2 regions of the Kitasatospora sp. NPDC051164 genome follow, and region 2 is predicted to be linked to the other one. Evidence: predicted binding sites of a transcription regulator. Region 2 holds the regulator's gene; the other holds the start of a gene.
The links. Region 2 encodes HspR, which represses chaperone genes until heat shock. Its sites were predicted from a motif close to TTGAGNNNNNNNNNCTCAA; they were not measured.

Region 1 (4,648 bases), on a different contig from region 2:
TTCGGTGACGGCCTTGGCCATGTCGGTGAGCGTCAGGTGCTCGCCGGCGATGCTGACGGTGGCGGCGATGAGGTCGGTGCCGCGTTTGAGGATCGCCAGGGCGGTGCGGCCGATGTCCTCGACGGCGATGCCCGCCAGACGGCTTGTGCCCATCGGCAGCGACAGCTCGAGGACGCCGTTCTCGCCGCGGCGCGGTGCGAAGGGCCCGAGCAGGTTCTCCCAGTAGAACGTGGTGCGCAGGAAGGTCGTCGGGACACCCGCGTCGAGGAAGTACCGGTCGGCCTCGGCCTTGGCGTCGAAGTGCGGCACCTTGTACCGCTCCTGCAGTGTGGGCATGCGGTCGTCGTCGAGTGGGATGCATTCGCGGGTGTCCTCCAGGGTGGACCAGATCGCGTGCTGGATACCGGCGTGGCCGGCCGCGGCGGCCAGGGCAGCTGCCTGCGCCTTCTCGCGCGCGGCGGACATGTGCTCCCAGAAATTGGTCACCAGGTAAGCGCCGTACGCGCCTTCGAAGGCGGGCACGAGGCTTGTACGGTCATCCATGTCCGCCCGCACCACCTCGGCGCCGAGCCGCTCCAGCTCCTTGGCACGGTCCGACTCCGGCGTGCGGGTGACGGCACGGACCGCGAACTCACCGTCCTCGTCGGCGAGGATCGCCCGGACCAGCGCACCGCCCTGGGAGCCGGTGGCACCGAACACGGTGATGGTCTTCTTCTCCCTCATGTCCGTCATGGTTCCTCCCTGCTCGGGCTTCCTGGGTCTCACGGTGTGCGCCGGACCGGGACGATGCCCGGCTCGTGGACGGCGACGCGTCGATGCGCCGCTTGTCGCGGATGACCACCGGCGGGCGCTGGTCTCCGGTGTTCTTGCTCGGCCTGGGTGGAGTGGTCATGAGCCTCCCTTGTGGCCGTCCTCGTCGACGATCTCGGCGTCTACGACCTCCTCCCCCTCCGTGCCCTGCTGGCCTGTCGCGCCGCCTGGCGCACCGGGGGCGGTCTGGGCGTAGAGGGCCTGGCCGAGCTTCTGGCTGACCTGGGCAACGTTGTCGCTCGCCGCGCGGATCGCGGGGGTGTCCTCGCCCTTGAGTTTCTCCTTCAGCTCCGCCAGGGCCATCGCGACCTCGCTCTTCACATCGGTGGGGACCTTGTCCTGGTTGTCGTTGAGGAACTTCTCGGTGGTGTAGAGGAGTTGTTCGCCCTGGTTGCGGGTCTCGGCGGCTTCCTTGCGGCGGCGGTCGTCCTCGGCGTGCTGCTCGGCCTCGCGGATCATGCGGTCGATGTCGTCCTTGGGCAGGGCGGAGCCGCCTGTGACGGTCATCTTCTGTTCCCTGCCGGTGCCGAGGTCCTTCGCGCCGACGTGCATGATGCCGTTGGCGTCGATGTCGAAGGTGACCTCGACCTGGGGGATGCCGCGCGGGGCCGGGGCGATGCCGGTCAGCTCGAACATGCCGAGCTTCTTGTTGTACGCGGCGATCTCGCGCTCGCCCTGGTACACCTGCACGGTCACCGAGGACTGGTTGTCCTCGGCGGTGGTGAAGACCTCCGAGCGCCGGGTCGGGATCGTGGTGTTGCGCTCGATGAGCTTGGTCATGATGCCGCCCTTGGTCTCGATGCCCAGGGACAGCGGGGTGACGTCGAGCAGCAGGACGTCCTTGACCTCGCCCTTCAGCACACCGGCCTGCAGCGCGGCGCCGATCGCGACGACCTCGTCCGGGTTGACGCCCTTGTGCGGGTCCTTGCCGGTGAGCTTCTTCACCAGGTCGGTGACGGCCGGCATCCGGGTCGAGCCGCCGACCAGGATGACGTGGTCGATGCCGGAGACCTCGATCTTGGCGTCCTTGACGGCCTGGTGGAACGGGCCCTCACAACGCTCCAGCAGATCGGCGGTCAGCTGCTGGAACTGGGCGCGGGTGAGCTTCTCGTCCAGATGCAGCGCGCCCTCGGCGGAGGCCGTGATGTAGGGCAGGTTGATCGTGGTCTCCGTGGTGGCGGACAGTTCGATCTTGGCCTTCTCCGCGGCCTCCCGCAGCCGCTGCGCGGCCATCTTGTCCTTGGCGAGGTCGATGCCGTAGCCGTTCTTGAACTGCTGGACCAGGTGGTCGACGATCCGCTGGTCCCAGTCGTCGCCGCCCAGGTGGGTGTCGCCGGAGGTGGCCTTCACCTCCACCACGCCCTCTCCGATCTCCAGCAGCGACACATCGAACGTGCCGCCGCCGAGGTCGAAGACCAGCACCGTCTGGTCGTTCTCCTTGTCCAGGCCGTAGGCCAGAGCGGCGGAGGTCGGCTCGTTGATGATCCGCGCCACCTTCAGGCCAGCGATCTCCCCGGCCTCCTTGGTCGCGGTGCGCTGGGAGTCGTTGAAGTACGCGGGTACGGTGATCACCGCGTCCGTCACGTCCTCACCCAGGTAGGACTCGGCGTCCCGCTTCAGCTTCTGCAGCACCCGCGCCGAGATCTCCTGCGCGGTGTAGCGCTTGCCGTTCACGTCCCCCTTCTCCGGGAAGCACCAGTCGCTCTCGCCCATGTGGCGCTTCACCGACCGGGCGGTACGGTCCACGTTGGTGACTGCCTGCCGCTTGGCGACATCGCCGACCAGCACCTCGCCGCCCTTGCCGAACGCCACCACCGACGGGGTGGTGCGTGTGCCCTCGGCGTTGGCGATGACGGACGGCTCACCGCCTTCCAGTACGCAGACCACCGAGTTCGTGGTTCCGAGATCGATACCGACTGAGCGAGTCATCTCCAACCTCCTTCATCGCGGTCACGCACAGAACTTCCCTATATCGAGACATAAAACTTGAGCCGCATCATGTCAAGTCTGTCTCGGGGCTGTCCGCCAGTCCGTTGCCTGCGGAAGGCCAGCGACACAATGCGTGGCTGGGGATGGAGGAAATCTGTAACGTGGAGTTGAGGTTTCGTGAGCGGCGAGGTGAGTGCGGTGCTGCCGATCGACGACCCGGATGCGGCGCTCTACGCGGTGGGGCAGGTCGCCGCCATGCTGCACGTCCAGGTGGCCTTTCTGCGCCGGCTGGACGAACAGGACGTGGTGGTGCCGGTGCGTTCGGCGGGTGGCCAGCGCAGGTACTCGCGCCGGGAGATCGACAGGGTCGCGGCCCTGGTGAATCTGATCGGCGAAGGGCTGACCCTGGAAGGGGCGCGCCGGGTACTCGATCTCCAGGCCCGGGTCACGGAACTGGAGGCCGACCTGGACATGCAGCATGGCGGCGACCGGGCCCACGGCAGTTGAGCCGCATCCGCGCAGCACCGGGCGGGCACCTCGCAGACCCGGGCGCCGGCGGCGGTTTCCCGCCCGGGTCGAATCAGGTTGCGGCATTGAGGTCGGCGCGGCCGAACAGGAACGCGTAGCCGCAGGGAAGGTGGGCGAGGAGGCGGTCGGTGAGCCGCTCGCCCCAGAGAGCCGCGAGGGCGGCCAGGACGGAGGAGGCGTCCCAGCGGGCGATGGTGAGGCTGGTGTTCAGGGCTCGGGCGACGGCATCGACGAAGGCGGGCGCGGCGACGGGTTCGGGCAGGGGATCTGCGAGGCGAAGACGGCGCGGGCCCGCTGGGGAGCGTGTCGGCCAGTTCGCAGCCTTCGTCGCCGGTGAGCTGGCAGCCGAGGACGGCCAGGACCGTGTCGAGGACTCGTTCGGCCTCCCGTCACCGGGGTAGCGGCCGAGTCTGCGGACCCTCTGGATCAGGCGGGCGGTGCCGGGTCATGGGCGGTGGCATTCCGGGTCGTGCCGCCGCGGCGTGGGCGGCGGCACGAAAGCGGGTCAGGGTCGGTTGCCGGGGGCGGGGCGGCCGAACAGGACGTCGTAGCCGGGCGGGAGCTGGAACAGGACGCGCTCCATCAGGTCGTCGCCGGCGGCGTCGGCCACCGTGGACAGAACGGCCCCGATGTCCCACACGGCGGTCTTCTCGGTGGCGCCCTCGATCCAGGCGGCGGTGGCACGCACGAACCGTTCGGGACTGAGCGGTTCGGCGGCCTGCAAGGGGTTCAGCAGGATCAGGGCGAAGGTCTCGGGCAGACGGGCCGCGAGCCTCGCGCGCACGTCGCCGACCAGGTGGGCGCCGAGCAGGGCCAGCACGACGCGGGCCGTGCGTTCGGCCTCCTGCGGCGTGTCGTACTCGCCGCGTTCCTGGACCCGGTCCAGGAACGCCTCCCATCGAAGAGTCACCACGAATCCTCCCTTCATCCCAGCACGGTCCGGGCCGGCCCAGGGTACGGACGCACAGGGCCGATCAACCTCGGTGGCCGGCACTGCGCGAACCGCCGTCTGCGGGCAGGTCCGCGCCGCCCGCCGCGGGGGGGGTGCGGACTGCACGGAACGGCACAGGGACGCGGTCAGGCCCGGATCTCCTTGCGGTCGCCGCTGTGGCTGATCTCGATCTTGCGGGGCTTGGCCTTCTCCGCGACCGGGATCTTCAGGGTCAGCACGCCGGCGTCGTAGTCGGCGCTGATCCCCTCGGGATCCAGGGTGTCGGAGAGCATGACCTGGCGGGAGAACACGCCGAGCGGGCGCTCGGACAGCTCCCACTTCACGCCCTCGCCCTCGTGGCGGGGGCGGCGCTCGGCCTTGACGGTCAGCGTGTTCCGCTCGACGTCGATGTCGATCGCCTGCGGGTCCACCCCGGGCAGGTCGAAGCAG
Region 2 (4,648 bases):
GACCGCCATCGGCGAGCTCAAGGAGGCCCTGAAGGGCGAGGACATCGCGACGATCCGCGAGGCCTCGGAGAAGGTCTCCACCACCGCGCAGAAGCTCGGCCAGGCGCTCTACGCCAACGCCGACGCCCCCGCCGGTGCCGCCGCGGCCGACGACTCCGCCCAGGCCAAGGCCGACGACGACGTCGTCGACGCCGAGATCGTCGACGACGAGAAGCCCAAGGGTGGTGCGTCGGCATGACGGACAAGCCGCAGGGCGGAAAGCCCGGCGACGACTCCGCCGCCGAAGAGGCCGTGATCAAGGCCGCCGAGGAAGCCGCGGCGGCCGGTGCCGCCGAGGGCTCCCCGGAGGAGCTCGCCACCGTCAAGCGCGAGCTGACCGAGCGCACCGCCGACCTGCAGCGCCTGCAGGCCGAGTACCAGAACTACCGCAAGCGGGTCGAGCGCGACCGGCTGACCGTCCGCGAGATCGCGGTCTCCAACATCCTGGAGTCCCTGATCCCGGTCCTGGACGACATCGGCCGCGCCCGCGAGCACGGCGAGGTCACGGGCGGCTTCAAGTCCGTCGCCGAGTCCCTGGAAACGGTCGTCGCCAAGCTGGGCCTGCAGCAGTTCGGCAAGGAGGGCGAGCCCTTCGACCCGACCATGCACGAGGCGCTGATGCACAGCTACTCCTCGGACGTCACCGAGGACACCTGCGTGCAGATCCTCCAGCCCGGCTACCGCATCGGCGAGCGGATCATCCGCCCGGCGATGGTCGCCGTCGCGGAGCCCCAGCCGGGCACCCAGACCGTCGGCGACGCCGACGCGAAGTCCGGCGACGCGGACGAGTCCGACGGTGGCTCGGACAGCTGACAACCTGTGACAGCTGACAACCAGTGCGCTGCGGAGTCGTACGCCGGCCAGAACGGCGGCCGGCTCCGCAGCGCGCTGTCAACGGCGTTGCGTTCCCTTGCTGTTGACAGCACAGTGACGATGGACATCGGGAGGTGGCGGGAGCCGTGAGCGAGCGCAGCGAGCGAACCGTTAAGGGGCGCGTGTACCGCTCAGCGGCTGCCGAGCGAAGCGAGGTGGACGCATGAGTGGCAAGGACTATGTCGAGAAGGACTACTACAAGGTCCTCGGCGTGCCCAAGGACGCCACCGCCACCGAGATCAAGAAGACCTACCGCAAACTCGCGCGCGAGTTCCACCCCGACGCCAACACGGGTGACGCCAAGGCCGAGGAGCGGTTCAAGGACATCTCCGAGGCGTACGACGTCCTCTCCGACGAGAAGCGCCGCAAGGAGTACGACGAGGCCCGCAGCCTCTTCGCCAACGGCGGCTTCCGGTCCGGCGGCGGACCCGGCGGTGCCGGCAGCTACAGCTTCGACTTCGGCGACCTCTTCAGCGGCAACCAGAACGCCGGCGGCAGCGGCGGGCTCGGCGACGTCTTCGGCGGCCTCTTCAACCGCGGCGGCACCCGGCAGGCCCAGCCCCGGCGCGGCGCCGACGTCGAGACCGAGGTGACGCTCTCCTTCGAGGAGGCGGTCGACGGCGCGACCGTCCCGCTGCGGATGACCAGCCAGGCCCCCTGTCGCACCTGCAACGGCACCGGCGCCAAGTCCGGCACCACCCCGCGGGTCTGCCCCACCTGCGTCGGTGCGGGCACCGTCAGCCGCGGCCAGGGCGCCTTCGCGCTCTCCGAGCCGTGCAAGGACTGCCGCGGCCGGGGCATGATCGTCGACGACCCGTGTACCGACTGCCACGGCAGCGGCCGGGCCACCTCCGCCCGCACCATGCAGGTGCGCATCCCGGCCGGCGTCCAGGCCGACCAGCGCATCCGGCTCAAGGGCAAGGGCGCCCAGGGCGAACGCGGCGGCCAGCCCGGCGACCTCTACGTCACCGTGCACGTCGACCCGCACCCGGTCTTCGGCCGCAAGGGCGACAACCTCACCGTCACCGTCCCGGTCACCTTCCCCGAGGCGGCCCTCGGCGCCACCATCGAGGTACCCACCCTCGGCGGCCCCGCCGTGAAGCTCAAGCTGCCCCCGGGCAGCGCCAACGGCCTCACCATGCGTGCCCGCGGCAAGGGCGCCACCCGCAAGGACGGCACCCGCGGCGACCTCCTCGTCACCGTCGAGGTCGTGGTGCCACAGCACGTCACCGGCGACGCGCTGAACGCCCTGGAGCAGTACCGCGAGGCCACCGCCTCCGACGATCCGCGAGCAGCCCTCTTCCGGGCGGCGAAGGGAGCGTGACGACCAGATGTCCCCGATGAATCCGATCAACCCCGACACCCCGATCGGCCCCGGCATCGGCGAAGGCCTGCCCGGCAACGGCAACCGCCGCCCCCGCCGGGCCCCCTCGGCCCCGCCGCCGTACGTCCTCACCGAGGACACTCCGGTGTACGTCATCTCCGTGGCCGCCGAACTGTCCGGCCTGCACCCGCAGACCCTGCGCCAGTACGACCGTCTCGGCCTGGTCTGCCCCGACCGCACCGCGGGCCGCGGCCGCCGCTACTCCTCCCGCGACATCCAGCAACTGCGCGAGGTCCAGCGGCTCTCCCAGGACGAGGGCATCAACCTGGCGGGCATCAAGCGGATCATCGAGCTGGAGAACCAGGTCACCGCCCTCCGGTCCCGCGTCGCGGAACTCGCCGACTCCCTGGAAGGCGCCGCCGCCGCCCTCCAGCAACGCGAGGCCGCCGTCCACGCCTCCTACCGCCGCGACCTCGTCCCGTACCAGCCCCCCACGCCGCAGTCCAGCGCCCTCGTCGTCTGGCGCCCCAAGCGCTGACCACGGCCGCACAGACACCGCCGCCGGCCCCCTCCTGTTCGGGGGGTGCCGGCGGCACTTTTGCAGTGAGAGAGTTCTGTCCTAGGCAGAAGTCGTCGATCTACCTGTGGCAAGGCGTCTCTCGTCAGTCGACTCATCACCGCCACCTAAGATCCTTGCCACAGCAGACGACAATCGCGTTGACTACGTGACGGTCAGCACTAGGAGCCGAAGATGAGTGGGCAAGAGCACGCAGGGACGGGACCTGCCGCATCACGGATCCTGTCCGAGGACGCCCGAAAGCTCTACCTGCAGGCCGTGAATGAAAACGGTCGTATCACTCCGGACGCCGGCCCGGCTGCCGGAAGCCCCGCTCTCGAAGAGCTGCTTGATCTCGGGCTACTCATACCCGACAGCGAAGAACCCGGAGCACTGCTGGCTGCCGATCCGGCACAACTCGCGAGCAGCCTGAGTTCGGCATGGCAACGACAAGCACTCGATTTGCTGTCAAAAGCAGTTTCCCTGCCGGCCGATCTCAGCGACCTCTCCGAGGCATTCCACGCCCCGGACACCACCGGCGGCTCGGTCGAATATGTCCACGGAAAGGCTCTGATTAATCAGAGGCTCCAACAGTCGGCAGCCCCGGGGGTCCTGGAAGGACTTTCCATGCAGCCCGGTGGACCAAGGCCCGCCGAAATGCTCACCTCGTTTCTGGAACGAGACCTGGAAATCCTCCGCCACGGCGCCTCGATGCGGACGATTTACCACGCGAGCACCCGCTACCACCAGCCAACACGTGACTACGTGGCGCAATTGACGGCAGAAGGGTGGCAGTTCCGGACGCTGGACGAACCGTACGCCCGGCTGATCATCGTGGATCGCCGCGTGGCCGTCATCCCGGTCGCCGCCGACTACAGCGCCGCCGCCTTCGTCCACGATCCGGCCGTCATCAGCTTCCTGATCGAGGAGGTCTTCGAACGGAGCTGGGGCAGAGCCCTGGAATTCGACGGCAATCGGGCCGTCCCGCACCAGGTGGTGTCCAGGCTCCGGCAGACCATCATCGACCTCATGCTGGCCGGCACCAACCACCGGGCCATCGCGCGGAGGCTCGGCATCAGCGAGCGCACGCTCGCGCGGCACATCGCGGAGATGAGAGAGGAGCACAACGTCGACTCACTCTTCCAGCTCGGATATGTGCTCGGCCGGTCACCGCGAGCAGAAACCGACTGAAAGCCGGAAGACGGAGGCGCCCCGTCCGCGGCACCGGATCCGGCCGTTCCGCGCGCCGCCTCGATCAGGAGTCGCTGTCAGGTTCAGTTCCAGTGCAGGTCGTCGGCAACGGCAACGATTGCGGTGTCGGCAGTGGCCGCCTGCCCGCCGCCGGAGGAGAGAAGACCAGTGGTGAGCACCGCTACTCCGATGAGGATCGGAAGCGCGGCCTTACGGACGAGTCGACGTACGGACACGGACCCACCCTCCTTCTCTCGAACTCTGTGAACCGGACCAATAGAACTAGCATCCACATGATGCCGTACGTTCCGCAAGGGTGTCATCTCCCGGCCGCTCCGTCGAGCGTCATCTCTCTGCCAGGCATCGAGATGACAGGGCGGATCGCTGGACGGAACCGCGACCACTGATAGACGATCAGTTCGCCACCGACGGTCCCACGGAGATAGCGAACTTGCCGCTGTACCGTCAAATATCCGCCCAAATCTCCACCGGGTCTCCGACGCGAAAACCACTGTCCTCAGCGCCCGCCGGCACCACGTTTCTCACCCGGTCGGCCTTTCCCCGGAGTCGACATGACCGAGCCCTACCTGCGTCACCACGACAGCCAGGCCCCCGAGGGTCGGCGTGCGCGTGTGTTCCTGGCCGCGCCGCTGATGCGGCTGACC

Region 1: dnaK (molecular chaperone DnaK) is a predicted target of HspR. The motif match lies at 2,797-2,815, and genes of this name have one in related genera.

Annotation. Positions count from the first base shown of each region.
Region 1 covers NZ_JBITFB010000028.1:17,246-21,893, forward strand. The annotation lists gene ACIBEC_RS34320 (NmrA/HSCARG family protein) at 1-732, opposite strand, end outside; gene dnaK (molecular chaperone DnaK) at 889-2,739, opposite strand; gene ACIBEC_RS34330 (helix-turn-helix domain-containing protein) at 2,917-3,246, shown strand; gene ACIBEC_RS34335 (DUF2267 domain-containing protein) at 3,773-4,195, opposite strand; gene ACIBEC_RS34340 (Hsp20/alpha crystallin family protein) at 4,345-4,648, opposite strand, start outside.
Region 2 covers NZ_JBITFB010000007.1:317,012-321,659, forward strand. The annotation lists gene dnaK (molecular chaperone DnaK) at 1-238, shown strand, start outside; gene grpE (nucleotide exchange factor GrpE) at 235-852, shown strand; gene dnaJ (molecular chaperone DnaJ) at 1,076-2,236, shown strand; gene ACIBEC_RS13525 (heat shock protein transcriptional repressor HspR) at 2,244-2,774, shown strand; gene ACIBEC_RS13530 (helix-turn-helix domain-containing protein) at 2,988-3,983, shown strand; gene ACIBEC_RS13535 (hypothetical protein) at 4,067-4,219, opposite strand; gene ACIBEC_RS13540 (hypothetical protein) at 4,556-4,648, shown strand, end outside.